DNA from 4 places in the Achromobacter sp. HZ01 genome. Region 3 is predicted to be linked to each of the others. Evidence: predicted binding sites of a transcription regulator. Region 3 holds the regulator's gene; each other region holds the start of a gene.
What was found. Region 3 encodes LexA, which represses DNA repair genes until DNA is damaged. Its sites were predicted from a motif close to ACTGTATNNNNATACAGT; they were not measured.
Positions count from the first base shown of each region.

Region 1 (7,516 bases), on a different contig from region 3:
GTGGATGCGGGCCGAGGAGCGCCGCGCGGCCAGCGCGGCGCGCTGGCTGGCCAGGGCTTCCTGCACGGCCGCGACTTCGCCGCCGTCCAGCGCGCGGCCCAGCAGGCTCAGCTCGTCCAGTTTCTGGGCGGCGAAGGACAGCCAGCTCTTGAGTTCGGCGTCCAGTTCGGTTTCGTGCGCCAGGTCCACCGGCACGTGCAGCAGCGAGCACGACGGCGCCAGCCACAGGCGTTCGCCCAGCTGTTGCCTGACCGGCGCCAGCGCGGCGATGGCGGCGTCCAGGTCGGTGCGCCAGATGTTGCGGCCGTTGATGACGCCGGCCGACAGCACCTGGTCGCCGCGCAGGCCGGCGGCCACTTGCGCCAGCTGTTCGGGCGCGCGCACCAGGTCCACGTGCAGGCCGGCCACGGGCAGGCCCAGCGCGGTGGCGAGATTGTCTTTCAGGCCGTCGAAATAGGTGGCGGCGAGCAGCTTGACCGGGCTGGCCGACAGCGCCGCGTAGGCCGCGCCGAAAGCGTCGCGCCAGGCTTGCGGCAGGTCCAGCGCCAGGATGGGCTCGTCGATCTGCACCCATTGCACGCCCAGCCGGGCGAAGCGCGCCAGCACATCTTGGTAGACGGGCAGCAGCGCGGTCAGCAGCTGCAGCTTGCGCTCGTCGGCCGCGCCTTCGGCGTAGGCGTCGCCCTTGCCCAGGTACAGCCAGGTCAGCGGGCCCGGGATCACCGGCTTGACGGCATGGCCCAGCGCCTGAGCTTCCTGGATCTGCTCGAACAGCGATTCGCGGGCGATGCGGAAGGTCTGGCCGGGGACCAGTTCCGGCACGATGTAGTGGTAGTTGGTGTCGAACCACTTGGTCATTTCGCAGGCGGCGGCGGGCTTGCCCGACGGCGCGCGTCCGCGGCCCATGCGGAACAGCGTGTCCAGCGAAACCGGTTCACCGTCCTTCTGGCCGAAGCGCGCGGGCACGGCGCCCAGCAGCGCGGTCCATTCCAGGATCTGGTCGTACCAGGCGAAATCGCCCACGGGCAGGAAGGCCAGGCCGCTGTCGGCCTGCAGCTGCCAGTGGCGGGCGCGCAGCTCGCGGCCGGTCTGTTCGAGTTCGGCGGCGCTTTGCTTGCCCGCCCAATAGGCCTCGACGGCGCGTTTGAGTTCGCGCTGGGCGCCGATGCGGGGGAACCCCAGATTATGAATGATAGTCATGGCAATACCGTCGGATAACAAATTTTGTTCAAGTGACGGTTATTCTGAGGCCAAACCAATATGAGTCAAAATCAATCTCTACATTCATAACATGAGGAAATCTCATAGAATACGCGCTTGTTCCATTTGCCTGTATTCCCATGCTCGAAATCCGCCACCTGGAAACGCTGACGGCCATCCGCGAAGGCGGCAGCCTGCAAGAGGCCGCCGAACGCCTGCACCTGACCCAATCGGCCCTGTCGCACCAGTTGCGCGACCTCGAAACCCGGCTGGGCACGCCGCTGTTGAACCGCCGCACCCGGCCGGCCCGGCTGACCACGGCCGGGCTGCGGGTGCTGGCGCTGGCCGACGAGGTGCTGCCCCGCATCCGCGCCACCGAGCGCGAGCTGCAGCGGCTGGCGGCCGGCCGCAGCGGGCGGCTGCACCTGGCCATCGACTGCCATTCCTGCTTTCAGTGGCTGATGCCGGCGCTGGACGCGTTCCGCGTGCAGTGGCCGGACGTGGCGCTGGACCTGTCGGCCGCGTTTTCGTTCGCGCCGCTGCCCGCGCTGGTGCGCGGCGACCTCGACCTGGTCATCACCTCGGACCCGCAGCCGCTGGAAGCCGTGCAATACCTGCCGCTGTTCAAGTACGAGCTGGTGCTGGCGGTCTCGGACTCCAATCCGTTGTCGGGCAGCAAGTTCGTGCTGCCCGAGCAGCTGGCCGACCAGACCCTCATCACCTATCCGGTGGACCGGCAACGCCTGGACGTCTTCACGGCCTTTCTCGACCCGGCCGACGTGGAGCCCGCGGCCGTGCGCAAGGCGGAGCTGACGCCCATCATCGCGCAGCTGGTGGCCAGCAACCGCGGCGTGGCCGCCCTGCCCAACTGGGCGCTGACCGAATACATGAACCAGGGGTGGCTGCGCCTGTGCCGGCTGGGGCCGCAAGGCGTATGGCGCACGCTCTACGCCACGGTGCGCAGCGAGGACACGGACGCGTCGTACATCGATGAATTCCTGACCATCACGCGCGACGTGTGCTTCAGGACGCTGTCCGGGATCAAGTCGGCGAAATAGCCGGCCGGCTCAGTCCTCGTCGCCTTCGCCGAGGATGCGGCGGATCACGTCGTGCGCGAAGCCGCGGCTGGCCAGGAAACGCGCCTGCTTGGCGTAGGCCGCGCGGTCTTGCGGCCGGGCCTGGAAACGCTTTTTCCAGACTTCCAGCGCGCGCTCGTATTCGGTGGCGCGCAGCTGGTCGCGCAGTTCGGCGACCTGGTTGTCGTCCACCCCATGCTGGCGCAGTTCCTGGACGATGCGCGCCGTGCCCTGGCGCGCCGCGCGCCGGTGGACCAGGCCCTGCGCAAAGCGTTCGTTGGACAGCCAGCCTTCTTTTTCGAGGGAATCGAGCACGGCCTCGACCTCGGCCGGGTCCTCGGCATGGGCGGCCAGCTTGCGGGCCAGTTCGCCGCGCGCGTGCTCGCGCCGCGACAGATAGCCCACGGCGCGCATCTTCAGCGACGGCCCCTTGCGGGCGGCCGGCTTGGCGTCGTCTTCGGCATCCTGCGCCTGCTCCCGCCGGGCGTCCGAAGTCCGGCGCAGGCCCTCGTGCCTGGCGACGGTTTCGAATTCGTCATCGAGCCTGGCGCGTAGGCGGTCGGCTGAGGTGGGCGGCGGTTTCCAGCTCATGCGTTTCCTGCTTGCCATGAATGACGGCAGGCCCGTGCTGGCGCCTGCCGCGAGTCTGTGGGCCGGATCGGCGGCGGGCAGGACCCGCCGGCCGACGGCTTACTCGGCCGTGTCTTCGGCCGTGGGCACGAATTCGGCCGCGCGGCTCACGATGCCCTGGTTCTCGCGCACGCGGTTCTCGATCTCGATGGCCAGTTCCTTGTGCTCTTTCAGGTATTCGCGGACGTTGTCCTTGCCCTGGCCGATGCGGTTGCCGTTGTAGCTGTACCAGGCGCCGGACTTGTCCACCACGTTGGCGGCCACGCCCAGGTCGATGATTTCGCCCTCGCGCGAGATGCCCGCGCCGTACATGATGTCGAACTCGGCCTGCTTGAACGGCGGCGCGACCTTGTTCTTGACGACCTTGACGCGGGTTTCGTTGCCGACGACTTCGTCGCCCTTCTTGATCGAGCCGATGCGGCGGATGTCCAGGCGCACCGAGGAGTAGAACTTGAGCGCGTTGCCGCCGGTGGTGGTTTCGGGGTTGCCGAACATCACGCCGATCTTCATGCGGATCTGGTTGATGAAGATGACCATGCAGTTGGTCTTCTTGATGGTGGCGGTCAGCTTGCGCAGCGCCTGGCTCATCAAGCGCGCCTGCAGGCCAGGCAGCGAATCGCCCATTTCGCCTTCGATTTCGGCCTTGGGCACCAGGGCCGCCACCGAGTCGACGACGATGAGGTCGACCGAACCCGAGCGCACCAGCGCGTCGGTGATTTCCAGCGCCTGTTCGCCGGTGTCCGGCTGCGAGATCAGCAGGTCGGACAGGTTCACGCCCAGCTTGGCGGCGTACTGCACGTCGAGCGCGTGTTCGGCGTCGACGAAGGCGCAGGTGCCGCCGAGCTTCTGCATTTCAGCCACGACCTGCAGCGTCAGCGTGGTCTTGCCGGAGGATTCCGGACCGTAGATCTCGACCACGCGCCCGCGCGGCAGGCCGCCGACGCCCAGCGCGATGTCCAGCCCGAGCGAGCCCGTGGAAACCACCTGGATGTCGTGCGATACCTCGTTGTCGCCGTAGCGCATGATCGAGCCCTTGCCGAACTGCTTTTCGATCTGCGAAAGCGCGGCGGCAAGCGCCTTGGCCTTTTCCGAAGCGGCGGCCTTGGTGGTTTTGTCGTCCATGTAAAGTCCTGTCTGTAGTCCCGTCTGTGACGTGGTCTGTAACGTATGTTGTAGCGGGGTGATGCTGGTTCGGCGGGATTGCGGGTTTTGCCGCGGAGCTAGATTATGGCATCGGATTGTACTGTACAAAAAAACAGTGTGCCACTGTTTTGCACGTATACCCTGAGTGGCAAGCCGCAAGCCATATGCCAGAATCCCAGGCGAGCCCGGTGTTTCGTCCCCGCAGCGCCGGACCGTGTTTCTTCTACTGTAGCCCATGCGTATCCTGATCGCCGAAGACGACAGCATCCTGGCCGACGGCCTGTCCCGCTCGCTGCGCCACAATGGCTACGCCGTGGATGCCGTGCGCGACGGGCTGGCGGCCGATTCGGCGCTGGCGGCCCAGGCTTTCGACCTGCTCATCCTGGATCTCGGCCTGCCGCAGCTGGCCGGGCTGGAAGTGCTGCGCCGGCTGCGCGCCCGCAACTCCGCCCTGCCCGTGCTCATCCTGACCGCCGCCGACAGCATCGAGCAGCGCGTCAAGGGCCTGGACCTGGGCGCCGACGACTACATGGCCAAGCCCTTCGCGCTGTCCGAGCTCGAGGCCCGCGTGCGCGCGCTGACCCGCCGCGGCGCCGGCGGCGGCGCCACGCTGCTCAAGCACGGCCGGCTGGTGTTCGACCAGACCGGCCGCGTGGCCATGGTGGACGACCAGACGCTGGACCTGTCGGCGCGCGAAGTCAGCCTGCTCGAAATCCTGCTGACCCGCAGCGGCCGCATGGTCAGCAAGACCCAGCTCGTCGACCATCTCTGCGAATGGGGCGAAGAAGTCAGCACCAACGCCATCGAGGTCTATGTGCACCGCCTGCGCAAGAAGCTCGAGCCCAGCGGCGTGAAGATCGTGACCGTGCGCGGGCTGGGCTATTGTCTTGAGCGGGACCAGGGTGCGGCCTACCTCGCAAGCTGATCCCGCGCATCCGGAAGCGCTCAATCAGGAAGCACTGGATGTCATGCAGGCCGGGTCCAAGGGCCCGAGCTTCGCGCCGCCCCAGCGCTCGCTGCTGGGCGAGATCCTGGACTGGATGCTGGCGCCGCTCTTCCTGCTGTGGCCGATGAGCGTGGCGATCACCTACGTGGTGGCGCAGAACATCGCCAACGTGCCCTACGACCGCGCGCTGGCCAACAATCTCTACGTGCTGACCCGGCAGGTCCATGCGCAGGACGGGCGCGCCGTGCTGCGCATGTCGGACGCCGCGCGCGAAGTGCTGCACGCCGACGAGACCGAAAGCGTGTTCTGGCTGGCCCTGGGCAGCCGCGGCGAATACCTGGGCGGCGACCGCGCCCTGCCCCTGCCGTCCAGCGTGGGCCAGCCCCAGCCCGGCCAGGTGCAATACGAGGACGCCACCCTGCGCGGCTTCGGCATCCGGCTGGCGTTCACCTGGGTGGACCTGCATCTGCCGAATACGCAGCCGGCGCTGCTGATCGCCGCCGAGACCGTCGAAAAGCGCACCCAGCTGGCCAACGACATCATCAAGGGCGTGATCATTCCGCAGTTCGTGGTGCTGCCGGTGGCGGTGCTGCTGGTGTGGTTCGGGCTGTCGCGCGGCGTGGCCCCGCTGAACGCGCTGCAGCAGCGGCTGCGCGCGCGCCGGCCGGACGATCTTTCCCCCATCGACGAGCGCGCCGCGCCGTCCGAGATCGCGCCCCTGGTGGCGGCCATGAACGACCTGCTGGACCGGCTCTCGTCCAACGTGCAGGCGCAGCGCCGCTTCGTCGCCGACGCCGCGCACCAGTTGAAGACGCCGCTGGCCGGCCTGCGCACGCAGGCGGAACTGGCCCTGCGCGACGCCAGCCCGGAAGAAATGCAGTCCAGCCTGCGCCAGCTGGTGACCGGTTCGGAACGCGCCACCCGCCTGGTGAACCAGTTGCTGCTGCTGGCCCGCGCCGAGAATCCCAGCGCCATCGGCATGGCGCGCACCGACCTCAACGCCATCGCCTACGAGCAGGCCATGCACTGGGTGCCGCAGGCGCTGTCGCTCAGCACCGACCTGGGTTTCGAAGGCGCCGACGCGCCGGTCGAAATCAACGGCAATCCCCTGCTGCTGGCCGAGCTGCTCAACAACCTGGTGGACAACGCGCTGCGCTACACGCCGCGCGGCGGCCACATCACGGTGCGGGTGCGGTCGCTGCGCGGCCATGCCGTACTGGAGGTGGAGGACTCCGGCCCCGGCATCCCGCCCGAGGAACGCGAGCGCGTGTTCGACCGCTTCTACCGCGTGCTGGGCACCCTGTCCGACGGCAGCGGCCTGGGCCTGGCCATCGTGCGCGAGATCGCGCAGAAGCACCAGGCCAGCGTCGAGATCCATGACCATCCGACGGCGCATTCCTCCCTGCCCGGCATGCGCGTGCGCGTGATTTTCCCGTCCTATGACGACTCGCCGGAGCCGCTGGACAGCTAGGAATATCCCTAGCGCCCCCCACGGCAGAATCATTTTGTTTCAATTTTAAGATCCAAGTAAGGGTTCCGTCAGAACCCCGTCAGCCTCGCCCCCCAATGTTGCACATAGCTCTCGATGTCGGTGCCGCCGGCGGAGGGCAATGCACGGCGGACCACCGCCGGCAACAAAAACGAGGAGACATCATGAGCACAACAACCATGGCAGGCCGCGGCCCTTCCGCGGGTCCGCGCCCAATGACCAAGGACGAGCGCCGCGTCATCTTTGCGTCGTCGCTGGGCACGGTTTTCGAGTGGTACGACTTCTACCTGTACGGCTCGCTGGCGGCCATCATCGCGCAGCACTTCTTCTCCGGCGTGAACCCCACCGCGGGCTTCATCTTCGCGCTGCTGGCCTTCGCGGCGGGTTTCGCCGTGCGGCCTTTCGGCGCGCTGGTGTTCGGCCGCCTGGGCGACCTGGTCGGACGTAAGTACACCTTCCTGGTCACCATCGTGATCATGGGCCTGTCGACCTTCCTGGTCGGCGTGCTGCCCAGCTACGCCAGCATCGGCATCGCCGCCCCGGCCATCCTGATCGGCCTGCGCCTGCTGCAAGGCCTGGCGCTGGGCGGCGAGTACGGCGGCGCGGCGACCTATGTCGCCGAACACGCGCCGCACGGCCGCCGCGGTTTCTACACCTCGTGGATCCAGACCACCGCGACGCTGGGCCTGTTCCTGTCGCTGCTGGTCATCCTGGGCATCCGCACGTTCATGGGCGAAGACGATTTCAAGGCCTGGGGCTGGCGCATTCCGTTCCTGATCTCGGTGATCCTGCTGGGCATCTCGGTGTGGATCCGCCTGCAGCTCAACGAATCGCCGACCTTCAAGCGCATGAAGGAAGAAGGCAAGGGCTCAAAGGCGCCGATCGCCGAATCGTTCGGCCAATGGAAGAACCTGAAGGTCGTGATCCTGGCGCTGCTGGGCCTGACCGCCGGCCAGGCCGTGGTCTGGTACACCGGCCAGTTCTACGCCCTGTTCTTCCTGACGCAGACCCTGAAGATCGACGCCAACACGG
Region 1 covers NZ_LWKV01000005.1:74,254-81,769, reverse strand. Annotated here, with positions in the region: gene metE (5-methyltetrahydropteroyltriglutamate--homocysteine S-methyltransferase) at 1-1,200, opposite strand, end outside; gene A6B37_RS23085 (LysR family transcriptional regulator) at 1,341-2,258, shown strand; gene recX (recombination regulator RecX) at 2,268-2,885, opposite strand; gene recA (recombinase RecA) at 2,967-4,028, opposite strand; gene A6B37_RS23070 (response regulator transcription factor) at 4,285-4,974, shown strand; gene A6B37_RS23065 (sensor histidine kinase) at 5,090-6,466, shown strand; gene A6B37_RS23060 (MFS transporter) at 6,649-7,516, shown strand, end outside.
Region 1: recA (recombinase RecA) is a predicted target of LexA. The motif match lies at 4,149-4,166, and genes of this name have one in related genera.

Region 2 (7,516 bases), on a different contig from region 3:
TCGCCGGCAACATGCCCATGGTGTCGGAGATCACGCCGCTGCTCATCATCGCCAAGCTGGAGGAGTTCGACTACGCAGGGGCGGCCGCCATCGCGACCGTGATGCTGCTGCTGTCGTTCGCGCTGCTGCTGGTGATCAACCTGCTGCAAGGCTGGCAGTCGCGCCGCAATCTGGGGAGGCTGGCATGAGCGCATCGGACCGTCCCGCCCACCTGACCGAGCCGCGCTGGGCGCGCGGCCTGCTGCTGACCGTCGCGCTGGCGTTCCTGGCGCTGTTCCTGATCGTGCCCTTGGCGGCGGTGTTCGCCGAGGCCTTCAAGAAGGGCTGGGAGCTGTACCTGGCCGCCATCGTCGAGCCGGACGCGCTGGCCGCGATCCGCCTGACGCTGCTGGTGGCGGCGATCGCGCTGCCGCTGAACCTGGTGTTCGGGGTCGCGGCGGCGTGGGCGGTCACCAAGTTCCAGTTCCGGGGCAAGCAGTTCCTGATCACCTTGATCGATCTGCCGTTTTCGGTGTCGCCGGTGGTGGCCGGCCTGGTGTTCGTGCTGCTGTTCGGCTCGCAGGGCTGGTTCGGCGGCTGGCTGCAGGCGCATGACATCAAGATCGTCTACGCCGTGCCCGGCATCGTCCTGGCCTCGCTGTTCGTGACCTTTCCGTTCGTCGCGCGCGAGCTGATACCGCTGATGCAGGCGCAGGGCAGCGAGGAAGAACAGGCCGCGCTGACGCTGGGCGCCAGCGGCTGGCAGATCTTCTGGCGCGTGACGCTGCCGAACATCAAATGGGGCCTACTGTATGGCGCCATCCTGTGCAACGCGCGCGCCATGGGCGAGTTCGGCGCGGTGTCGGTGGTGTCCGGGCAGATCCGGGGGCTGACCAACACCATGACCCTGCACGTCGAGATTCTGTACAACGAATACCAGTACGCGGCGGCGTTCGCGGTGGCCTCGCTGCTGGCCTTGCTGGCGCTGGTGACGCTGGTGGCCAAGAACCTGGTCGAGTGGCGCAATGCGCGCCTGCTGCAGCCCGCCGGCCAGCCGGCCGAGCATCCCGGCCAGACGGCCCCCATCCAGCCGGCCGCCGCCTGAGACTGGCGGCCCACACGGAGACCAGAATGAGTATCGAAGTCCGCAACCTGTCCAAGCGCTTCGGCGAATTCCGCGCCTTGAACGACGTATCGCTGCACATCGAGACGGGCGAGCTGGTGGCGCTGCTGGGGCCTTCGGGCTGCGGCAAGACGACGCTGCTGCGCATCATCGCGGGGCTGGAGTCGGCCGACGCCGGCAGCGTGCTGTTCGCGGGCGAGGACGCCACGGCGGTGGACGTGCGCCGCCGCCAGGTCGGTTTCGTGTTCCAGCACTACGCGCTCTTCAAGCACATGACGGTGTTCGAGAACGTGGCTTTCGGGCTGCGCGTCAAGCACCGGTCGCAGCGTCCGCCCGAGGACCAGATCCGGCGCAAGGTGCACGACCTGCTGGGCCTGGTGCAGCTGGACTGGCTGGCCGACCGCTATCCGGCGCAGCTGTCCGGCGGCCAGCGCCAGCGCATCGCGCTGGCCCGCGCGCTGGCCGTGGAGCCCAGGGTGCTGCTGCTGGACGAACCTTTCGGCGCGCTGGACGCCAAGGTGCGCAAGGAACTGCGGCGCTGGCTGCGGCGGCTGCACGACGAGCTGCACGTGGCCAGCGTGTTCGTGACCCATGACCAGGAAGAAGCGCTGGAGGTGTCCGACCGCGTGGTGCTGATGAACGCCGGCCGCATCGAACAGGTGGGCACGCCGCGCGAGGTCTGGGAAGCGCCGGCCACGCCGTTCGTGTATGGCTTTCTGGGAGACGTGAATTCGCTGCAGGGCGTGGCCACGCGCGGGGTCTGGAGCGGCGCCGGCCTGTCGCTGCCCGCGCCCGAACTGGCCCAGGCCGAGAGCCAGCGCGCCACCGCCTACGTGCGGCCGCACGAATTCGACATCGAACGCTACCGCGCCGGCGCCGAGGGCATCGCGGTGCGCCTGTCGCACGCCTATCTGGCCGGGCCCAGCGCCTACCTGGAACTGGCGCGCGAGGACTCGGCGGCGCTGATCGAGGCCGAGGTGCCCGAGTCGCGATACCGCGAGCTGGGCCTGCGCGACGGCGAAATCCTTCTGGCGCGTCCGCGGCGGGCGCGCATTTTTGCGGTGCCGGCATGACGACTGAATTTTTTTCCCAACTGGAAGACGGGCTGGCCGCGCGCTGGCGCGAACTGAACCTGACCCTGGCCGACATCCGGCGCCGCTACCCCGATGCGGCGCTGGCCTCGTCGCTGGCCGCCGAGGACATGGTGCTGACGCACGCGCTGTACGCCGCCGGCTCGGACCTGGAAGTCTTTACGCTGGACACGGGCCGGCTGCATGCCGAAACGCTGGGCGTGCTGGACGCGGTGCGCGAGCGCTACGGACGCGAGGTGACCGTGTACCGTCCCGACGCCGAGGCCGTGGCGCGGCACGTGGCCGAGCACGGCGCCTATGCGTTCTACGAGAGTGTGGAACTGCGCAAAGCCTGTTGCGGCATTCGCAAGGTCGAACCGCTCAAGCGCGCGCTGGCCGGACGCGGCGCCTGGATCACGGGGCAGCGGCGCGCGCAGTCCACCACCCGCGGCGAACTGCCGCTGGAAGAGCGCGACGAGACCTTCGGCCTCTACAAGTTCAACCCGCTGGCCGAGTGGAGCGAGGAGGAGGTCTGGTCCCTCATCCGCGCTTTCGGCATTCCCTATAACCCGCTGCACGACCAGGGCTACCCGTCCATCGGCTGCGAGCCCTGTACGCGCGCCGTGCGGCCGGGCGAGGACCTGCGCGCCGGGCGCTGGTGGTGGGAGTCATCGGACTCCAAGGAATGCGGCCTGCATGCGGGCAACCGGGTCATCTCCGTCGTGGCGCGCGCCGAATGACGCCGCCCCTGAATTCGAAATCTGTTTTAGTGGAGTAGTCATGTCTGCCGTCATCCAACGCAGCCACCTGGATTGGCTGGAATCGGAAGCGATATTCATCCTGCGCGAGGTCGCCGCGGAAAGCGAAAAGCCGGTGCTGCTGTTTTCGGGCGGCAAGGATTCCGTGGTGCTGCTGCGCCTGGCGGAAAAGGCCTTTCGGCCCGGCCGCTTTCCGTTTCCCCTGATGCATATCGACACCGGGCACAACTTCGACGAGGTGATCGCTTTCCGCGACGCGCGCGCGGCCGAGCTGGGCGAGACCCTGATCGTGCGCAGCGTGGAGGACTCGATCGCGCGCGGCAGCGTGGTGCTGCGCCGCGAGACCGATTCGCGCAACGCGGCGCAGGCCGTGACGCTGCTGGAGGCGATCGAGGAATTCGGCTTCGACGCCTGCATCGGCGGGGCGCGGCGCGACGAGGAGAAGGCGCGCGCCAAGGAACGCATTTTTTCGTTCCGCGACGAGTTCGGCCAATGGGACCCCAAGGCCCAGCGTCCCGAGCTGTGGAACCTGTTCAACACCCGCGTGCACCGCGGCGAGAACATGCGCGTGTTCCCGATCTCGAACTGGACCGAGCTGGACGTCTGGCAGTACATCCAGCGCGAACGGCTGGCGCTGCCTTCCATCTATTACAGCCACGAGCGCGAAGTGGTGCGCCGCAAGGGCCTCTTGGTGCCGGTCACGCGGCTGACGCCGCCGCAGGAAGGCGAGCAGGTCGAGCGCCTGCCGGTGCGCTTTCGCACCGTGGGCGATATCTCCTGCACCTGCCCGGTGGCTTCCGAGGCCGCCGACCCGCTGGCCATCATCGCCGAGACCGCGGTGACCGACATCACCGAGCGCGGCGCCACCCGCATGGACGACCAGACTTCCGAGGCCTCGATGGAGCGCCGCAAGAAGGAAGGCTATTTCTGATCGCAAAGGACGCACATGAACGCACTGAACGAATCCTTTCTTTTTGGCGCCGACGCGGGCGTGCTGCGCCTGATCACCGCCGGGTCGGTGGACGACGGCAAGTCCACCCTGATCGGCCGCCTGCTGTACGACAGCAAGGGCGTGTTCGCCGACCAGCTCGACGCGATCTCGCGCGCCAAGCACAAGCGCGTGGCGGGCGACGGCATCGACTTCTCGCTGCTGACCGACGGCCTGGAGGCCGAGCGCGAGCAGGGCATCACCATCGACGTGGCCTACCGCTATTTCTCCACGCCGACCCGCAAATTCATCATCGCCGACGCGCCGGGCCACGAGCAGTACACGCGCAACATGGTGACCGGGGCGTCGACGGCGGACGTGGCCGTGATCCTGATCGACGCCACCCGCGCGGCCGACGGCCAGCTGCTGCCGCAGACCAAGCGCCACAGCACCATCGCGCGCCTGCTGGGCATCCGTCACATCGTGGTGGCGGTCAACAAGATGGACCTGGTGGACTGGGATCGCGCCGTGTTCGAACGCATCCGCGATGCCTATGCGGCGCTGGCCGCCAAGCTGGGCATCGCGCATTTCGACGCGCTGCCGCTGTCGGCGCTCAACGGCGACAACGTGGTCACGCTGTCTGCCAACACGCCATGGTACGAAGGGCAGCCCCTGCTGGCGCTGCTGGAATCGCTGGACCTGGCGGCCGACGGGCGCGCCGCGCCGCTGCGCCTGCCGGTGCAATGGGTCGCGCGTCATGACGGCGACCGCAAGGAAGACTTCCGCGGCTACGCCGGCCGCGTGGCCAGCGGCGTGCTGCGCCCGGGCGACGAGATCGCGGTGCAGCCTTCGGGCGTGACGGCCAGGGTGCGCGAGCTGCGCGCCTTCGACCGCCTGCTTGACGAGGCGGTGGCCGGCGATTCGATCACGCTGGTGCTGGACCGTGACGTGGACGTGTCGCGCGGCGACGTCATCGTGCACGCCGCGGCGCCCGCCACGGTTGCGCGCGAGTTCGAGGCCGAGCTGTGCTGGCTCGACGCGCAGGCCTTGAACCCGGCGCGCAAGTATCTGCTGAAGTCGGGCACGCGGCTGACGTCGGCGAAGATCCGCGCGGTGCTGTCGCATCGCGATATCCATGAGCTGCAGGAAGTGGAGAACACCGAAGGCACGCTGCGCATGAACGATATCGGCAGGGTCAGCTTCACCACGCGCGACGCGCTGGCGGTCGACCGTTATGCCGACGTGCCGGCGACCGGGGCGTTCATCCTGATCGACGAAGCCACGCACCAGACCGCCGCGGCGGGCATGCTGCGTTAGGCGGCGGGAGCGGCCGCTCGGCGGCGGCCCCACGGCCTCTATCCGCGCTGTTGTTTTTGTGCTAAACCTAGCATTGGCGCGGGTTTGCGGGCGATATCGCCTGATGAAATCGATTTGTCCTCCCGGCGCGGGCGTCTTGCGGTAAAGTGGGGTTGTCTTACGAGAAGGCTTTTGGTGCTTGTCAAAACCACTGTGTTTTTGTACAGTAGTTTTCATGGCACGCACCGATCATTCTTTTCCCGCCGGTTCTGGGTCCCCGGCTGCCGCCCCCGCCGCCTTGCGCGGTCGGGGTGCGGTTACTAATGTTCGGCATCGCTTTCAGCGCGATGACCGCGTGCAGGTCGACGACGGCTGGTCCGCCTCCGGATTGCCGGCCGATTTCGTAGACGCTGTCCCCGATAATTATTCCGACGCAGCCTCCACGGAAGCGCCTTCCCGGGTCATCCCCATCCTGCCCGACACGCGCCATGCGCCGGCCGCGCCCAAGACCACGGTCACGGCGGAACAGGCCCGCAAGATGCTGTCGCGCAACGATTCGCCCGACATTCCCTTCGACGCCGCGATCAACCCCTACCGCGGCTGCGAGCACGGCTGCGTGTATTGCTACGCCCGGCCCACGCATTCCTACCTGGGCTATTCGCCCGGGCTGGATTTCGAAACCCGGCTGGTGGCCAAGGCCAATGCGGTCCAGGCCCTGCGCGCCGAACTCAGCCGCCCCGGTTACAAGCCGTCGCCCATCAATATCGGGTCGGCCACCGATCCGTACCAGCCCATCGAGCGCGAGTGGCGCCTGACGCGCGGCCTGCTCGAACTCATGCTGGAAACCCGGCATCCGCTCACCATCGTCACCAAGAACGGCCTGGTCGCCCGCGACCTGGACCTGCTGGCGGCCCTGGCCGAACAAAAACTGGTGGTGGTCTACATGAGCATCACCACGCTGGACGCCGCCATGGCCCGCACGCTGGAGCCCCGCGCCGCCGCGCCCTGGCGCCGCCTGGAGGCCGTGCGCAGCCTGACCGACGCCGGCGTGCCCGTGGGGGTGCTGGTGGCGCCGGTCATTCCGTTCATCAACGACGAATCCATGGAGCACATCCTCCAGGAGTCCAAGGCGGCCGGCGCCCATTACGCCAGCTACACCGTCCTGCGCCTGCCGTGGGAGGTCAAGACCCTGTTCGAGGACTGGCTCAACGTCCATTTTCCCGACCGCGCCCAGCGTGTGCTGCACCGCGTCGAAGACCTGCGCAACGGCCGCCGCAACGATCCCAATTTCGGTTCGCGCATGCGCGGAACCGGCGTCTGGGCCGACCTGCTGCGCCAGCGTTTTGCCGTCGCCACGCGCAAGCTGGGCCTGAACCGGCACCGGCTGGCCCTGGATTGCAGTCGCTTCCTGCGCCCGGCCGGCGCGCAGGCGGGCGCAGATTTCCCTCTATCCCCGGCTGGCGCGCAAGCGTCTTCAGGGGTCCCCGTTTCCCACGTATCGCCCCGTCGCGGTTCGCCCCGTCACGTATCGCCCGCGGCCGCAGGCCAGTTGTCATTGTTCGATTGACCGCGGGCTGTCGCCGCGGAGGGTTGCCCGGGCGCCTGCCCAGGCGCTGGATCGTCTTTTCAAGGAGTTCATATGAACACCGCCGATATTTCCGTCCTGCCGGACGAGCTTGCCGTCTCGCTGAATCCGCTGCGCCGTGGCGCGCAGCGCGCCCGCATGGTCTGCGCCCGGCTGGCGGGCCTGGCCTCGCCCTGGGACGCGTCCCTGTCGGAAGGCGGCGCGCGCCGGCGTGCGCGCCCCGGTTCCATGCCGGCTCGCTGGCCGTTCCCGCCGGCGCCGGCCGAAGCGGGCGTGCAGACGCCGCCGGCCGCGCCTGCCGCGGCCCCCACGCCCGTCGGCCGTCCCGCCGCAGCCCCGGCCGCGCGCGATCACAGCCTGGGCAACGCCACGGTCGAGCCCGTTACGGCGCGGGTCACCCGCAAGCAGATGGTGGTGGACGTGATCATGGTGCTGGCCTGGGGCGCCATCATTCCCGGGCTGATGTGGCTGGGCGCGGCCGCCGGCTTTTGATCGGCCCGGCGGCTCAGGTGGAACCCAGCAGCACCACGCCCACCAGTATGGACAAACAGCCGGCCAGGCGGCCCGGCCCGACTTTTTCGCGCAGCAGGAACATGCCCGCCAGGGTGCCCAGCATCATGGACATTTCCCGCGCAGGCGCCACCAGGCTCAGCGGCGCGCCGTTGCGCAAGGCGTACAGCACCAGGATGTAGCCCAGCGGCGACAGCAGGCCCACCGCCAGCGCCAGGTGCCAATGGCCGCGCATGGAATCCCAGGCCTGGGCCCGGCGGCTCAGCA
Region 2 covers NZ_LWKV01000008.1:26,040-33,555, forward strand. Annotated here, with positions in the region: gene cysT (sulfate ABC transporter permease subunit CysT) at 1-188, shown strand, start outside; gene cysW (sulfate ABC transporter permease subunit CysW) at 185-1,084, shown strand; gene A6B37_RS25535 (sulfate ABC transporter ATP-binding protein) at 1,111-2,175, shown strand; gene A6B37_RS25540 (phosphoadenylyl-sulfate reductase) at 2,172-2,912, shown strand; gene cysD (sulfate adenylyltransferase subunit CysD) at 2,953-3,861, shown strand; gene A6B37_RS25550 (GTP-binding protein) at 3,877-5,175, shown strand; gene A6B37_RS25555 (PA0069 family radical SAM protein) at 5,390-6,721, shown strand; gene A6B37_RS26140 (hypothetical protein) at 6,794-7,231, shown strand; gene A6B37_RS25565 (DMT family transporter) at 7,245-7,516, opposite strand, start outside.
Region 2: A6B37_RS25555 (PA0069 family radical SAM protein) is a predicted target of LexA. The motif match lies at 5,365-5,382, and genes of this name have one in related genera.

Region 3 (7,516 bases):
GTCGCGTCCGCCTGGGCCTGCTGGTCTCGGAACTGGTCAAGCAAGCCCAGCTGCAGGCCAAGCCCGAGCAGGTGCGCGCGCGCATCGAAGAGTTCGCCCAGAACTACGAACAACCCGCCCAGGTTGTCAGCTATTACCTGGCCGACCGCCAGCGTCGTGCTGAAATCGAGGCGATCGTGCTGGAAGACAATGTCGTCGCGCACGTGCTGGAAAAGGCCAAGGTCACCGAAGAGAAGGTGCCTTTCGATCAGTTGATGGGGATGGCGTAACACTATGCAGAGATTCACCGATTTCTATGCGGCAATGAACGGCGGGTCGTCGGTGACCCCTACCGGCCTGGGCTACATTCCCATGGTGATCGAGCAGTCGGGGCGCGGCGAGCGCGCCTACGACATCTATTCGCGTCTGCTCCGCGAGCGGCTCATTTTCCTGGTGGGACCGGTCAACGACGCCACGGCCAACCTGGTCGTCGCGCAGTTGCTGTTCCTGGAATCGGAGAATCCTGACAAGGACATTTCCCTGTACATCAACTCGCCCGGCGGGTCGGTGTACGCGGGCATGGCCATCTACGACACGATGCAGTTCGTCAAGCCGGACGTGTCCACGCTGTGCACCGGTCTGGCGGCCAGCATGGGCGCGTTCCTGCTGGCGGCGGGCAAGAAGGGCAAGCGTTTCACGCTGCCCAACTCCCGCATCATGATCCACCAGCCCTCGGGCGGCGCCCAGGGGCAGGCCTCGGACATCCAGATCCAGGCCCGCGAAATCCTGGACCTGCGCGAGCGCCTGAACCGCATCCTGGCCGACAATACCGGCCAGACGATGGAGCGCATCGGCATAGACACGGAGCGTGACAACTTCATGTCGGCCGAAGATGCGGTATCGTATGGACTGGTGGACAAGGTAATGAGCTCCCGCACGGAAGGCTGACTTCCCGGTTGATATTCGAACCCGCTGCCACCATATTTGAGTAAGCGCATGCGCCAGACCTTCGCTGGGCTGGCGCATCTTTACCTGAGATACGAAAGAAATATGCCTGAAAAAAAGGGATCGGCAGACGCAAAAGTGCTGCATTGCTCGTTTTGCAATAAAAGCCAGCATGAAGTCCGCAAGCTGATCGCGGGTCCGTCGGTATTCATCTGCGATGAATGCATAGATCTGTGCAACGACATCATCCGCGAAGAGGCGCAGGCCACCGCGCGCGCGGCGATTCGTTCCGAGCTGCCCACTCCGGCTGAAATCAAGACCTTCCTCGACCAGTACGTGATCGGGCAGAATTCGCCCAAGCGCATGCTGGCGGTGGCGGTCTACAACCACTACAAGCGCATCCGCCACGGCGAGATCAAGGGCGACGAGGTCGAGCTCTCCAAGAGCAACATCATGCTGATCGGCCCCACCGGGTCGGGCAAGACGCTGCTGGCCCAGACGCTGGCGCGCATGCTGAACGTGCCCTTCGTCATGGCCGACGCCACCACGCTGACCGAAGCCGGCTACGTGGGCGAAGACGTCGAGAACATCATTCAGAAGTTGCTGCAGAACTGCAACTACGAAGTGGAAAAGGCGCAGCGCGCCATCATCTACATCGATGAAATCGACAAGATCTCGCGCAAGTCGGACAACCCGTCCATCACCCGCGACGTGTCGGGCGAGGGCGTGCAGCAGGCCCTGCTCAAGCTGATCGAAGGCACGGTCGCCTCGGTGCCGCCGCAGGGCGGGCGCAAGCACCCCAACCAGGACTTCGTCCAGGTCGACACGACCAACATCCTGTTCATCGTCGGCGGCGCCTTCGACGGGCTGGAAAAGGTCATCCGCGACCGTACCGAGAAATCGGGCATCGGCTTCTCGGCCTCGGTGCGCGCCAAGTCCGAACGCGGCGTGGGCGAGCTGTTCTCCGAAGTCGAGCCGGAAGACCTGATCAAGTTCGGCCTCATCCCCGAGCTGGTCGGCCGCCTGCCGGTGGTCGCCACGCTGGACGAGCTGGACGAGGCCGCGCTGGTGCAGATCCTCACCGAGCCCAAGAACGCCCTGCTCAAGCAGTTCCAGAAGCTGTTCGCCATGGAAGGCGCCGAGCTCGACGTGCGGCCCGCCGCCCTCAAGGCGATCGCCCGCAAGGCGCTGCGCCGCAAGACCGGCGCCCGCGGCCTGCGCTCCATCATCGAGCAGGCCCTGCTCGACACCATGTACGACCTGCCTTCCCAGGGCAACGTCAAGCGCGTGGTGCTGGACGAAGGCGCCATCGACGGAGACGGCAAGCCCTTGCTGATCTACGCCGACGAAGCCGCCGCGACGGACAAGCCGGAGCGGGGAGAAGTCAGGGACGCCGCGGCCTGATATTTCAAAAAAGCCCGTTCTCGTAACGGGTTTTTTTGTCTCCAGGCGTACCGTCGGGGGAAATCCGCTTTTCTCCCGGCCCTGTCCCCTGCATACTGAAGGTGCCCCCGCGGGGTTTTTTTAACCTTTGGGCTATCGAGGCGCCGAGATCTTGAATTTTCGGCTATTGTTCCCATAACAGACGTAACTGACGTGCTTGGTCCGAAAATCGGGCCAACCGTCCCCGATACGCCGAGTCATACCGAGGAACCTCCTATGTCTGCCAGCCAGACCCTGCCTTCCGACCCGATCGACCTGCCCCTGCTCCCACTGCGCGACGTGGTGGTGTTCCCGCACATGGTCATCCCGCTGTTCGTCGGCCGTCCGCGCTCGATCCGCGCGCTCGAGGTTGCGATGGAAGCGGGCAAAAGCATCATGCTGGTGGCCCAGAAATCCGCCGGCAAGGATGATCCCACGCCCGAAGACGTCTACGAGATCGGCTGCGTCGCCGGCATCCTGCAAATGCTCAAGCTGCCCGACGGCACCGTCAAGGTGCTGGTCGAGGGCACCCAGCGCGCCCGCATCAACAGCATCGAAGACGCCGATTCGCACTTCACCTGCCAGGTGTCGCCGATCGAACCCGACGCCATGCAGGGCTCCGAAACCGAGGCCCTGCGCCGCGCGATCGTCGCCCAGTTCGAGCAGTACGTAAAACTGAACAAGAAGATCCCCCCGGAGATCCTGACCTCGCTGGCCGGCATCGACGATGCCGGGCGCCTGGCCGACACGATCGCCGCGCATCTTCCGCTGAAACTCGAGCAGAAGCAGAAAATGCTCGAGATCGTCGGCACCTCCGAGCGCCTCGAAGGCCTGCTCACGCAGCTCGAAACCGAAATCGACATCCTCCAGGTCGAGAAGCGGATTCGCGGCCGCGTGAAGAAGCAGATGGAAAAGAGCCAGCGCGACTACTACCTGAATGAGCAGGTCAAGGCCATTCAGAAGGAGTTGGGCGAGGGCGAAGAGGGCGCGGACATCGAAGAGCTCGAAAAGAAGATCATCGCCGCGCACATGCCCAAAGAGGCGCGCAAGAAGGCCGATGCCGAGCTCAAGAAGCTCAAGCTCATGTCGCCCATGTCGGCCGAAGCCACCGTGGTGCGCAACTACATCGATACGCTCATCAATCTTCCCTGGAAGAAAAAGAGCAAGATCAACAATTCCATCAGCAACGCCGAGGCGGTGCTGGACAACGACCACTATGGCCTGGAGAAGGTCAAGGAACGCATCCTGGAATACCTTGCCGTGCAGCAGCGCGTGGACAAGGTGAAGGCGCCGATCCTGTGTCTGGTCGGCCCTCCGGGCGTGGGCAAGACCTCGCTGGGGCAGTCCATCGCCAAGGCCACGAACCGCAAGTTCGTGCGCATGGCGCTGGGCGGCGTGCGCGACGAAGCCGAGATCCGCGGCCACCGCCGCACGTACATCGGCTCCATGCCGGGCAAGATCGTCCAGAACATGTCCAAGGTGGGCGTGCGCAATCCGCTGTTCCTGCTCGATGAAATCGACAAGCTGGGCATGGATTTCCGCGGCGACCCCTCGTCGGCCCTGCTCGAAGTGCTGGACCCGGAACAGAACCACACGTTCCAGGACCACTACATCGAAGTCGACTTCGACCTGTCCGACGTCATGTTCGTGGCCACCAGCAACACGCTGAACATTCCGCCGGCCCTGCTGGACCGGATGGAAGTGATCCGCCTGTCGGGCTACACCGAGGAAGAAAAGATCCACATCGCCCGCGACCATCTGCTGCCCAAGCTGATGAAGAACAACGGCGTCAAGGATAGCGAGCTGACCGTCGACGACAGCGCGCTGCGCGACATCGTGCGCTACTACACCCGCGAAGCCGGCGTGCGTGCGCTCGAACGCGAAGTGGGCAAGATCTGCCGCAAGGTCATCAAGCAGCTGCTGACCCAGGCCGACCGCGCCAAGGCCGAGGGCAAGACGCCCGAGGTCAAGCCGGTCAACGTGACGGGTGAGAACCTGAACGAATACCTGGGCGTGCGCCGCTACGCCTTCGGCATGGCCGAGAAGGAAAACCAGATCGGCCAGGTCACCGGCCTGGCGTGGACCGAAGTCGGCGGCGACCTGCTGACGATCGAAGTCGCCGACATGCCCGGTAAGGGCGTCATCCAACGCACCGGTTCGCTGGGCGACGTGATGAAGGAATCGGTCGAGGCGGCCCGCACGGTGGTGCGCTCGCGCGCCCGCCGCCTGGGCTTTGCCGACAGCGTGTTCGAGAAGCACGACATGCACGTGCACGTGCCGGAAGGCGCGACGCCCAAGGACGGCCCGTCCGCCGGTATCGCGATCACCACGGCCATGGTGTCGGCCCTGTCGCGCATCCCGGTGCGCGCCGACGTCGCCATGACCGGCGAGATCACGCTGCGCGGCGAAGTGCTGCCCATCGGCGGCCTGAAGGAAAAGCTGCTGGCCGCCCACCGCGGCGGGATCAAGATGGTTCTGATCCCGGAAGAAAACGTCAAGGACCTGGCGGAGATTCCGGACAACGTCAAGAACCACCTCGAGATCGTGCCGGTGCGCTGGATCGACAAGGTGCTGGAGCTGGCGCTGGAACGCCTGCCCGAGCCCCTGGCCGAGGAAGAAGCGGTCAAGGAGCCCCTGGTGGCCAAGCCCGCCGAAGGCTCGACCGATCCGGTGCTCAAGCACTGACCGGTTCGGCCGCCCAAAAAGAAACCCGCCTAGGCGGGTTTCTTTATGCCTGCGCGCAGGCTCAATGCAGCGCGTGCGTACGAATCAGCCCCACCGCGATGCCTTCCAGCGCGAAATCCTGGTCGGCCCCGACCACGATGGTCTGGAAGTCCGGATTTTCGGGCAGGAGCTCGATATGGCCGTTCTGGCGCTGCAGGCGCTTGACCGTGACGTCGTCGCCGAGGCGGGCCACCACGATCTGGCCGTTGCGGGCCTCGGATGCTTTTTTGACGGCGAGCAGGTCGCCTTCGAGGATGCCGGCGTCGCGCATGCTCATGCCGCGCACCTTCAGCAGGTAGTCGGGCGCCTGGGCGAACAGGTTGGGGTCCACGCCGACCTCGCGTTCGACGTGTTCGGCCGCCAGGATGGGGCTGCCGGCGGCCACGCGGCCCACCAGCGGCAGCAAGAGCTGCGCCAGGGCGGGCATGGGCAGGGATGCCTGCGCGGGCGCGCCGGCGGCGTCCTTCAGGCGGATGCCGCGCGAGGCGCCCGCGGTGAGCTCGATGGCCCCCTTGCGCGCCAGCGCCTTGAGGTGGTCTTCGGCTGCGTTGGGCGAGCGGAAACCCAGGGCCTGCGCGATCTCGGCGCGTGTGGGCGGAAAACCCGTGCGCGCGACGGTTTGCCTGATGAGATCCAGGATTTGCTGTTGGCGATCGGTGAGTTTGCTGGCCATGGCGATGATCCGTTGCTGGCGGACTGTACATATATACAGCGGCCATTCTGGGGGACGCAGCGCAAAAAAGCAAGCCGTGGGCGGGCGTCCATAAAAAACGGGACCCGCGGGTCCCGTTTGAGGCCGGATGGCGGGCCGTTTACAGCACCGCGGCGATGCTCTTGGCGACCTTGTCGATGTTGCCGCTGTTGAGCGCGGCCACGCAGATGCGGCCGCTGGACACGGCGTAGACGCCATGCTCTTCGCGCAGGCGGTCCACCTGGGCGGCGGTCAGGCCCGAGTACGAGAACATGCCGCGCTGGCGCAGCACGAAGCTGAAGTCCTGCTTGCCGCCGTGTTCCTGGATCTTCTCGACCAGCTGCTTGCGCATCAGGCGGATGCGGTCGCGCATGCCGGCCAGTTCCTGTTCCCACATGGCGAACAGTTCGGGCGTGTTCAGCACCGTGGACACCACCGTGCCGCCGTGGGTGGGCGGGTTGGAGTAGTTGGTGCGGATCACGCGCTTGAGCTGGCTCAGCACGCGGGCGGCTTCGTCCTTGCTGCCGGCCACGACCGTCAGCGCGCCGACGCGCTCGCCGTACAGCGAGAACGACTTCGAGAACGAGGAGCTGATGAACATGGTCAGGTCCAGGTCGGCGAACATGCGCACGACCGCGGCGTCTTCCGTCAGGCCGTCGCCGAAGCCCTGGTAGGCGATGTCCAGGAACGGCACCAGATTGTTTTCCTTGACCACGGCGGCGATCTGCTTCCACTGGTCCATGGTGGGGTCCACGCCGGTGGGGTTGTGGCAGCAGGCGTGCAGCACGACCACGGTCTTGGCCGGAGCGGCCTTCAGGTCGGCCAGCATGGCGTCGAAGTCCAGGCCGCGGGTGGCGGCGTCGTAGTAGGCGTAGGTGCCGACTTCGAAACCGGCGCGCTCGAACAGCGCGCGGTGGTTTTCCCAGCTCGGGTTGCTGATCAGGACCTTGGAAGAGGGCAGCAGCTGGCGCAGGAAGTCGGCGCCGATCTTCAGCGCGCCCGTGCCGCCCAGGGCCTGGGTGGTCAGCACGCGGCCGGCGGCGGCCAGCGCGGAATCCTTGCCCAGCAGCAGGGCCTGCGCGCCGGCGTTGTAACCGGCGATACCTTCGATCGGCAGGTAGCCGCGGGCCGCGGCGGCCTCGATGCGGGCGGTTTCAGCCTTGCGCACCGCGCCCAGCAGGGGGATGCGGCCCTCGTCGTCGTAGTACACGCCCACGCCCAGATTGACTTTACCGGGACGCGTGTCGGCGTTGTATTGTTCGTTCAGGCCAAGAATGGGGTCGCGCGGCGCGAGTTCGACGGAATCGAAAAGGGTGCTCATGGGAGTCTGATGAGGTGGGTGGACGCAGTCCGGGGTGCTGTGGATAATGGGGGGTTTACCCTGGAAGAGTCTAGCATGCCTAAGCCCACAATAGACCCGAGCGTGGAAGCCGTCGTCGCCGGGGACGATGGCGTGCCAGCCGTTGCCGGCGGCGGCTTCATCGACTTTCCGGGCAGCCCGTTTCACCTGTACCAGCCATATCCGCCGGCCGGCGACCAGCCCGCCGCCATCGACGGCCTGGTCCAGGGCGTCGAAGACGGCCTGATGTTCCAGACGCTCCTGGGCGTGACCGGTTCGGGCAAGACCTACACCATGGCCAACGTCATCGCGCGCCTGGGCCGGCCCGCGCTGGTGCTGGCCCCCAACAAGACGCTGGCCGCGCAGCTCTACGCCGAGATGCGCGAGTTCTTCCCGAAGAACGCGGTCGAGTACTT
Region 3 covers NZ_LWKV01000001.1:552,748-560,263, forward strand. Annotated here, with positions in the region: gene tig (trigger factor) at 1-269, shown strand, start outside; gene clpP (ATP-dependent Clp endopeptidase proteolytic subunit ClpP) at 274-927, shown strand; gene clpX (ATP-dependent Clp protease ATP-binding subunit ClpX) at 1,030-2,328, shown strand; gene lon (endopeptidase La) at 2,584-5,031, shown strand; gene lexA (transcriptional repressor LexA) at 5,093-5,743, opposite strand; gene A6B37_RS02680 (amino acid aminotransferase) at 5,883-7,082, opposite strand; gene uvrB (excinuclease ABC subunit UvrB) at 7,158-7,516, shown strand, end outside.

Region 4 (7,516 bases), 400 kb from region 3:
CCATCAGGCGGCGCCAGCCGCCGGTTTTCGTGGCAAGAGACAAATAATCAGCATGCGACGAAAGGCGGCGGCTGCCGCCGCCTGATGGGTTTCGCGCGCTGAGCGTTTGCGTCCTTGCTCAAGAACTCTCGCGCTGCACCCATCCTACAACCACCCCGACTTCCGGAAGCGCCAGTACAGCACCGAACAGACGCTCGCGATCACGCCCAGCGTGACGGGATAGCCCCAGGGCGATTTGAGTTCGGGCATGAACTCGAAATTCATGCCGTAGATGCCGGCGATGGCGGTGGGCACCGCCAGGATGGCGGCCCAGGAGGCCAGCTTGCGGGTGGTGTCGTTCTGCGCCGCCTGGCCGATCATGAGGCTGGCTTCGAACGCGAACGCCAGCGATTCGCGCAAGGCGTTGAACAGCTCGTCCACCCGCAGCACGCGGTCGGCGACCTCGCCGAAATACGGGCGGGCGTGCTCGTCCACGGCCGACATCTCCACGCGCGCCAGGCGGCGGCATATCTCGGCCAGCGGCGAGACCACCGTGTGGATGCGCAGCAGGTCGCGGCGCTGCCGGTACAGCCTGCGGATGTCGGAGTCCTTGGCGCCGCGGATCAGCAGCTTCTGCTCGGCGCCCTCCACCACCGCCTCGATCTTGCCAGCCGCCGCCACGTAGCGGTCGACCAGCCAGTCCAGCAGCTCGGAAGCCACATAGTCGCTGCCGCGCTTGAGCAGGTCGGGCGCGGCCTCCAGCCGTTCGCGCAGCGCGCTGTGGCCGGCGGTGGCGCCGCGCCGCACCGTAACCAGGAAACCGTCGCCGATGAGGAACTGGGTTTCGCCGAAGATCGGCCGCTCGGCCTCGACCTCCACCGTGATGGCCACGATCAGGATCATGTTGCCGTAGTCGATGATCTTGGGCCGGCGATGGGCCTCCAGCATTTCTTCCTGGTTCTTGTCGCAGGCGCCGAGTTCGCTCGCGATCCTGCCCAGCAGTTCCGGGCCGGGATTGCGCAGGCCTATCCACAGCATGCCGTGGCCCTGCCTGACGTACTGCCCGACCTCGTCGATGGGAACCTCGCGTTCGCGCCGCCCGTTCACGTAGGCGATCGACGCGACGACTTCGCGTTTCGCCGCGTCGACGGCGAGTTCTTCAGTAGACATAAACACCCTCGGACTATGCGACCCGTGCCGGTATCGGGCGATGATAGCCCTTTCTACGAGAACAGATTGCGCACCCGCCGGGCCACGTCCACGCTTGGCGCCTGCGGCTGCGGCGACGCGCCGCGCCCTTCGGGCAGCGGCGGGGGCTTGGGCAGGTGCTCGAACAGCGGCAGCATCGCATTCGAGATGTAGCGCGTGCGCGAGCCGTAGACGTGGCGGTCGCCCATGCCGGTCTGCTGGTGCACGTAGAAGCGCTGCGGCACGATGAGCTGCAGGCGCTCGCGGGCGCGCGTCATGGCCACGTACAGCAGGCGGCGCTCTTCCTCGATCTCTTCGGCCGTGCCGGTGCTCATGTCGGACGGGATGCAGCCGTCCACCACGTTCAGCACATAGACCGCCTTCCATTCCTGGCCCTTGGCCGAATGGATGGTGGACAGGATCATATAGTCCTCGTCGCGCAGCGGCGCGCCGGATTCGTCGCTGGTGGCGTCCGGCGGGTCCAGGGTCAGCTCGGTCAGGAAGCGCTCGCGCGACGGATAGCCCGAGGCGATGCGCAGCAGCTGGTCGAGATCGGCGCGGCGCACCCGGGCGTCGTCGTACAGCCGCTCCAGCTGACTGCCGTACCAGCGCAGGGCCAGGTCGGCGTCGGCCGGCCACTTCAGGCCGGGATCGCACAGCGCGGCGTAGGTGTCGGCGAAGCCGCGCCATTCCTCCTGGGCCGCCGCGCCCGGCTTGAATTCGCGCAGCGCCTGCAGCGGCTGCGGCGAGGCCGACATGGCGTCCATCAGCCTGGCCGCGGTGGCCGGGCCGATGCCCGGCAGCAGCTGCGCCACGCGAAAGCCGGCCATGCGTCCGCGCGGATTCTCGGCCCAGCGCAGCAGCGAGAGCAGGTCCTTGACGTGCGCGGCCTCCAGAAAGCGCAGCCCGCCGAACTTCACGTAAGGGATGTTGCGGCGGGTCAGCTCCAGTTCCAGCGCGGCGCTGTGGCTGGAGGTGCGAAACAGCGCGGCCTGCGACTTGAGCGTGGCGCCGCCCTCGCGCTGGGCCAGCACCTGGTCGGCGACCCAGCGCGCCTGGCCGGCCTCGTCGCTGACCGTCACCAGCTCGGGCAGCTGCGACGACTGGCGGTCGGTCCAGAGATCCTTGGCATAGCGTTCCGTGGCCTGGCCGATGACCGCGTTGGACGCGTTCAGGATGGGCTGGGTGGAGCGGTAGTTGCGCTCCAGCGTGATGACGCGCGCCGGCTCGGGAAACTGCGCGGGGAAGTCCAGGATGTTGCGCACGGTGGCCGCGCGGAACGAATAAATGGCCTGGGCGTCGTCGCCCACCACGGTCAGGCCGCGCCCGTCGGGCTTCAGGGCCAGCAGGATGGCCGCCTGCAGGCGGTTGGTGTCCTGGTACTCGTCGACCAGCACGTGGTCGAAGCGCGCCCCCAGGTTGGCCGCGATGCCGGGGTCGCCCATCATCTCGGCCCAGTAGAGCAGCAGGTCGTCGTAGTCCAGCACCTGCTGGTCCTGCTTGGCCGCGACGTAGGCGCGAAACAGGTTCTTGAGTTCGTCCTCCCATTGCGCGCACCACGGGAAGGCGGTCTTGAGCACGTCGGCCACGGGCGTCTGGCTGTTGACCACCCGCGAATAGATCGCCAGGCAGGTGCCCTTGAGCGGAAAGCGCGACTTGGTGGCCGACAGCCCGAGTTCGTGGCGCACCATGCCCATGAGGTCCTCGGCGTCGCCGCGGTCATGGATGGTGAAGGTTTCGGCCAGGCCGATGCGCTGCGCGCAATCGCGCAGCAGCCGCGCGCCGATCGCGTGGAAGGTGCCGGCCCACGGCAGCGACGGCGGCTGCTGCGTGGAGCGCAGGTTCATCGCCCGCTGCAGCACCGTGCCCACGCGCCGCTCCATCTCCAGCGCCGCGCGGCGCGAGAACGTCAGCAGCAGCATGCGCTGCGGGTCCGCGCCGTTGAGGATCAGGTGGGCGACGCGGTGCGCCAGCGTGTTGGTCTTGCCCGAGCCGGCGCCCGCGATCACCAGCAGCGGCGCGGCCGCGCCGAATTCGGCGGCTTCGCGCTGGGCGGGATTGAGATCGGCCAGGGGATCGGGGCGTTCGGAGGCGGACGGAGACGGCAGGCTGTTGGGGTCGGACATGGAACGGGGGCCGCCGGCGGCGGCCTCGGCAGGCAAGGCGCCGGGACATTGCCCGGCTCGGGATTGGCACTGTATATTTATACAGAATTTTTTGGATTCCGTCTGATTCCGTGCGCCTTCTGACCGGCACCGCTTCCTGGACCGACCCCACGCTGCTGGCCTGCGGCCGGTTCTATCCGCCCGAGGCCCGCAGCGCCGAGGCGCGGCTGCGCCATTACGCCTCGCGCTTCGGCATGGCCGAGGTCGATTCCAGCTATTACGCCATGCCCACGGCGCAAAACGCCTATCTGTGGGACCAGCGCACGCCCGACGGATTCGTCTTCAACATCAAGGCCTTCCGGCTGTTCACCGGGCACCAGACGCCGCTTTCGGCGCTGCCCGCCGACATCCGGCGCGAACTGGCCGACTGGCCCGAGCCGCTCATCTACCACGACCAGATGCCGTCCGACCTGCGCGACGAGCTCTGGCGCCGCTTCCAGCTGGCGCTGGAGCCGCTGCGCCTGCCCGGCAAGCTGGGCGCGGTGCATTTCCAGTTTCCGCCCTGGGTGCGGCGCGATGCGCGCGGCATGGCGCGGGTCGGCGACTGCGCGCGGCGCATGGAAGAACACCTGGTGTCGGTGGAGTTCCGCCACGCAAGCTGGTTCGCCACGCCCGCGGCCACCGAGGCCACGCTGGCGTTCGAGCGCGAGCTGGGCGTGGCGCACACGGTGGTGGACGCGCCCCAGGGCTACGCCAACACGGTGCCCGCGGTCTGGGCCTGCACCCATCCGGAACTCGCGCTGCTGCGGCTGCACGGGCGCAACGCGGCGACCTGGAACGCATCGGGCGCGGCCTCGTCGGGACGCTTCCAGTACGAGTACACGGAGCAGGAACTGGCGGAGCTGGCCGAACGCTTTGCGCGGCTGGCGGCGCAGAGCGCGCAGGCGCACGCCGTCTTCAATACCAATTTCGAGGACCAGGGCATGCGCAACGCCGCCGCCTTCGCCGCTGCGTTAGGGCGACGGCCGTAGCGCGGCGGCCTTGGCGCCGCGCCGGGCGGCGGGCGCGTGCGCCACTTCCGCCAGGCTTTCCAGCAGCACTTCGAATTTGCGCGCGATCTCGTGGTCGGGCACGCAGGCGTAGCCCAGCAGCAGGCCGGGCCGGCGCGCCTCGTCGTTGACGTAGTAGCGCGACAGCGCGCGCGTCAGCACGCCTTTGCCGTGCGCCACTTCCACCACGCGCCGGTCGTCCATGTCCGGCGGCAGCGTCAGCACCAGGTGCAGGCCGGCCATGCTGGCGTCGCGGTGCAGCCACTGCGGCCCCAGCCGCCTTTCGATCAGATTGACCAGCATGGCGCGGCGGCGTCCGTACAGCATGCGCATGCGGCGGATGTGGGCGGCGTAATGGCCGTCGGCGATGAAGGTGGCCAGCGCCGCGTGCGTCATCAGATGGCCTTCGCGGTACAGCTCGGCATGCGCGGCCTGGAACGCCGCGGTCAAGGCCTTGGGCAGCACCAGGTAGCCCACGCGCAGGCCCGGATACAGCGTCTTGCTGAAGGTGCCCATGTAGATCACGGGCGCGTCCGGCTCCAGCCCCAGCAGCGAGGCGATGGGCCGGCCGGAGAAGCGGAATTCGCTGTCGTAGTCGTCTTCGATGATCCAGCTGCCGCTGGCGCGCGCCACGGCCAGCAGCTGGCGGCGGCGCGCCAGCGACATGACCGGGCCCAGCGGATACTGATGCGAAGGCGTGACGAAAATGAAGCGCGGCGGCTCGACGGGCGATTCCGGCAGCCGCATGCCCTCCTCGTCCACCGGCAGGTGCAGCGTGCGCAGGCCGTTGGCCTGCAGCACGGTGCGCGCGCCCCAGTAGCCGGGGTCCTCGACCCAGGCGGTTTCGCCGGCCTCGCCCAGGATGCGGGTGGTCAGGTCGATGGCCTGGTGCAGTCCCTCGGTGATCAGGATCTGCTCGGGGTCGCAGTCGATGGAGCGCGTCAGCGCCAGATGCTGCGCCAGCGCCTCGCGCAGCGCCGGCAGGCCGCCGCCGTACGAGTAGGTCAGCAGGTCGGGCGTGGGATTGCGCCACAGGCCGCTCATGATGCGGCCGAACTTCTTGTGCGGGAACTCGGCCAGGTCGGGCACGCCGGGCATGAACGCGCCCCACTGGTAGGGCGAGGCCGAGGCGCCGTCGACGATGGCCGCGCCGCGCGCCGACAGCGCCGGGCGCGGCGCGGCCGGCGGCGACTGGCGGCGGCGCCGGCCGCTGGCCAGGTAGGAGTCCGGCACCGAGGCGTTGACGAAGGTGCCGTTGCCCTGGCGGCTGCGGGTATAGCCTTCGGCCAGCAGCTGGCTGTAGACGTGCACCACGGTATTGCGGGCGATGCCCAGCTCGGCCGCCAGGTCGCGCGTGGCCGGCAGCCGCGAGTCCGCGGCGATGGCGCCGTCCAGGATGGCTTCGCGGATGCCCTGGTACAGGCGCTTGTTCATGGGACCGCTGGCGCCGTCGCCCAGGCGCAGCAGCAGCAGGTCACCGACGATGGAACGCAATTGGTTCTACCCGTTTTAGAAAAGTGGTTCCCATAAATGGGGCCATCGTAGCATTAAATATTGGTTTTACCGTCCCCATCACGCTCTGCGAGGCCGAGATGAAGAATCAGGATCTGAATACCCGCCGTTCCCTGGCCACGCCGCGTGGCGTCGGCGTCATGTGCGACTTCTACGCCGTGCGCGCCGAAAACGCGACGCTGTGGGACGCCGAGGGCAAGGAATACATCGATTTCGCCGGCGGCATCGCCGTGCTGAATACCGGCCACCTGCATCCGAAGGTCAAGGCCGCGGTCGCCGCGCAGCTCGACGCATTCACCCATACGGCCTACCAGATCGTGCCGTACGAGGGCTACGTCACGCTGGCCGAACGCATCAACCGCGTCGCGCCCATAGCCGGCCTGAAGAAGTCGGCCTTTTTCACCACCGGCGTGGAAGCCGTGGAGAACGCGGTGAAGATCGCGCGCTCGGCCACCGGGCGCTCGGGCGTGATCGCCTTTTCCGGATCGTTCCACGGCCGCACCATGCTGGGCATGGCGCTGACCGGCAAGGTCGCCCCCTACAAGCTGTCGTTCGGCCCGATGCCGGGCGACATCTACCACGTCCCCTTCCCCAACGCGGCCCAGTCCGTCAGCGTGGCCGATTCGCTCAAGGCGCTGGACCTGCTGTTCAAGTGCGATATCGATCCGCGCCGGGTCGCGGCCATCATCATCGAACCGGTGCAGGGCGAAGGCGGCTTCAACATCACCCCGCCGGCGCTGATGACGGCGCTGCGCAAGGTCTGCGACGAGCACGGCATCCTGCTGATCGCCGACGAGGTGCAGACCGGATTCGGGCGCACCGGCAAGCTGTTCGCCATGGAGCACCACGCGGTCCAGGCCGACCTGATCACCATGGCCAAGAGCCTGGGCGGCGGCTTCCCGATCTCGGGCGTGGTCGGACGCGCCGAGATCATGGACGCGCCGGCCGCCGGCGGCCTGGGCGGCACCTATGCCGGCAACCCGCTGGCGGTGGCCGCCGCGCACGCGGTGCTGGACGTGATCGCCGAGGAAAAACTGTGCGAGCGCGCCGCCCTGCTGGGCGAGAAGCTGCGTGCGCATCTGGAAGGACTGCGCGCCACGGTCCCGGGCATCGCCGACGTGCGCGGCCTGGGCTCCATGGTCGCGCTGGAACTGAACGACGCCGCCAGCGGCAAGCCGGACGCGGAAGCGGTCAAGCGCGTGCAGGCGCGCGCCCTGGAGCGCGGCCTGATTTTGCTAAGCTGCGGTGTGTACGGCAACGTTCTGCGCTTCCTGTACCCCTTGACCATTCCCGACGCCCAGTTCGATCGGGCGCTGGCCATCCTGTCCGAGGTTTTGGCCGCCTGATGCGCGGGGCCTGACCATTCAAGGAGACTGCAACATGACCGCATTGACTCAACCGCTGGCGCGCCCGGATCTGCTGCGCGACGCCTGCTACCTGGACGGCAAATGGGTGGGCGCCGGCGACGGCCCTTCCATTCCCGTCGACAACCCTTCCACCGGCAAGACCATCGTGTCGGTGCCCAAGCTGGGCCGCAAGGAAACCGAGCAGGCCATCGCCAGCGCCCAGGCCGCCCTGCCCGCCTGGAGCGCCAGGACCGGCAAGGAGCGCGCCGCCATCCTGCTGAAGTGGGCGCAGCTGATGCTTGCGCACCAGCGCGACCTGGCCGCCATCATGACCTCG
Region 4 covers NZ_LWKV01000001.1:150,773-158,288, reverse strand. Annotated here, with positions in the region: gene A6B37_RS00750 (magnesium and cobalt transport protein CorA) at 145-1,149, opposite strand; gene A6B37_RS00745 (ATP-dependent helicase) at 1,203-3,293, opposite strand; gene A6B37_RS00740 (DUF72 domain-containing protein) at 3,404-4,303, shown strand; gene A6B37_RS00735 (PLP-dependent aminotransferase family protein) at 4,286-5,755, opposite strand; gene A6B37_RS00730 (4-aminobutyrate--2-oxoglutarate transaminase) at 5,914-7,179, shown strand; gene A6B37_RS00725 (NAD-dependent succinate-semialdehyde dehydrogenase) at 7,214-7,516, shown strand, end outside.
Region 4: A6B37_RS00745 (ATP-dependent helicase) is a predicted target of LexA. The motif match lies at 3,362-3,379, and genes of this name have one in related genera.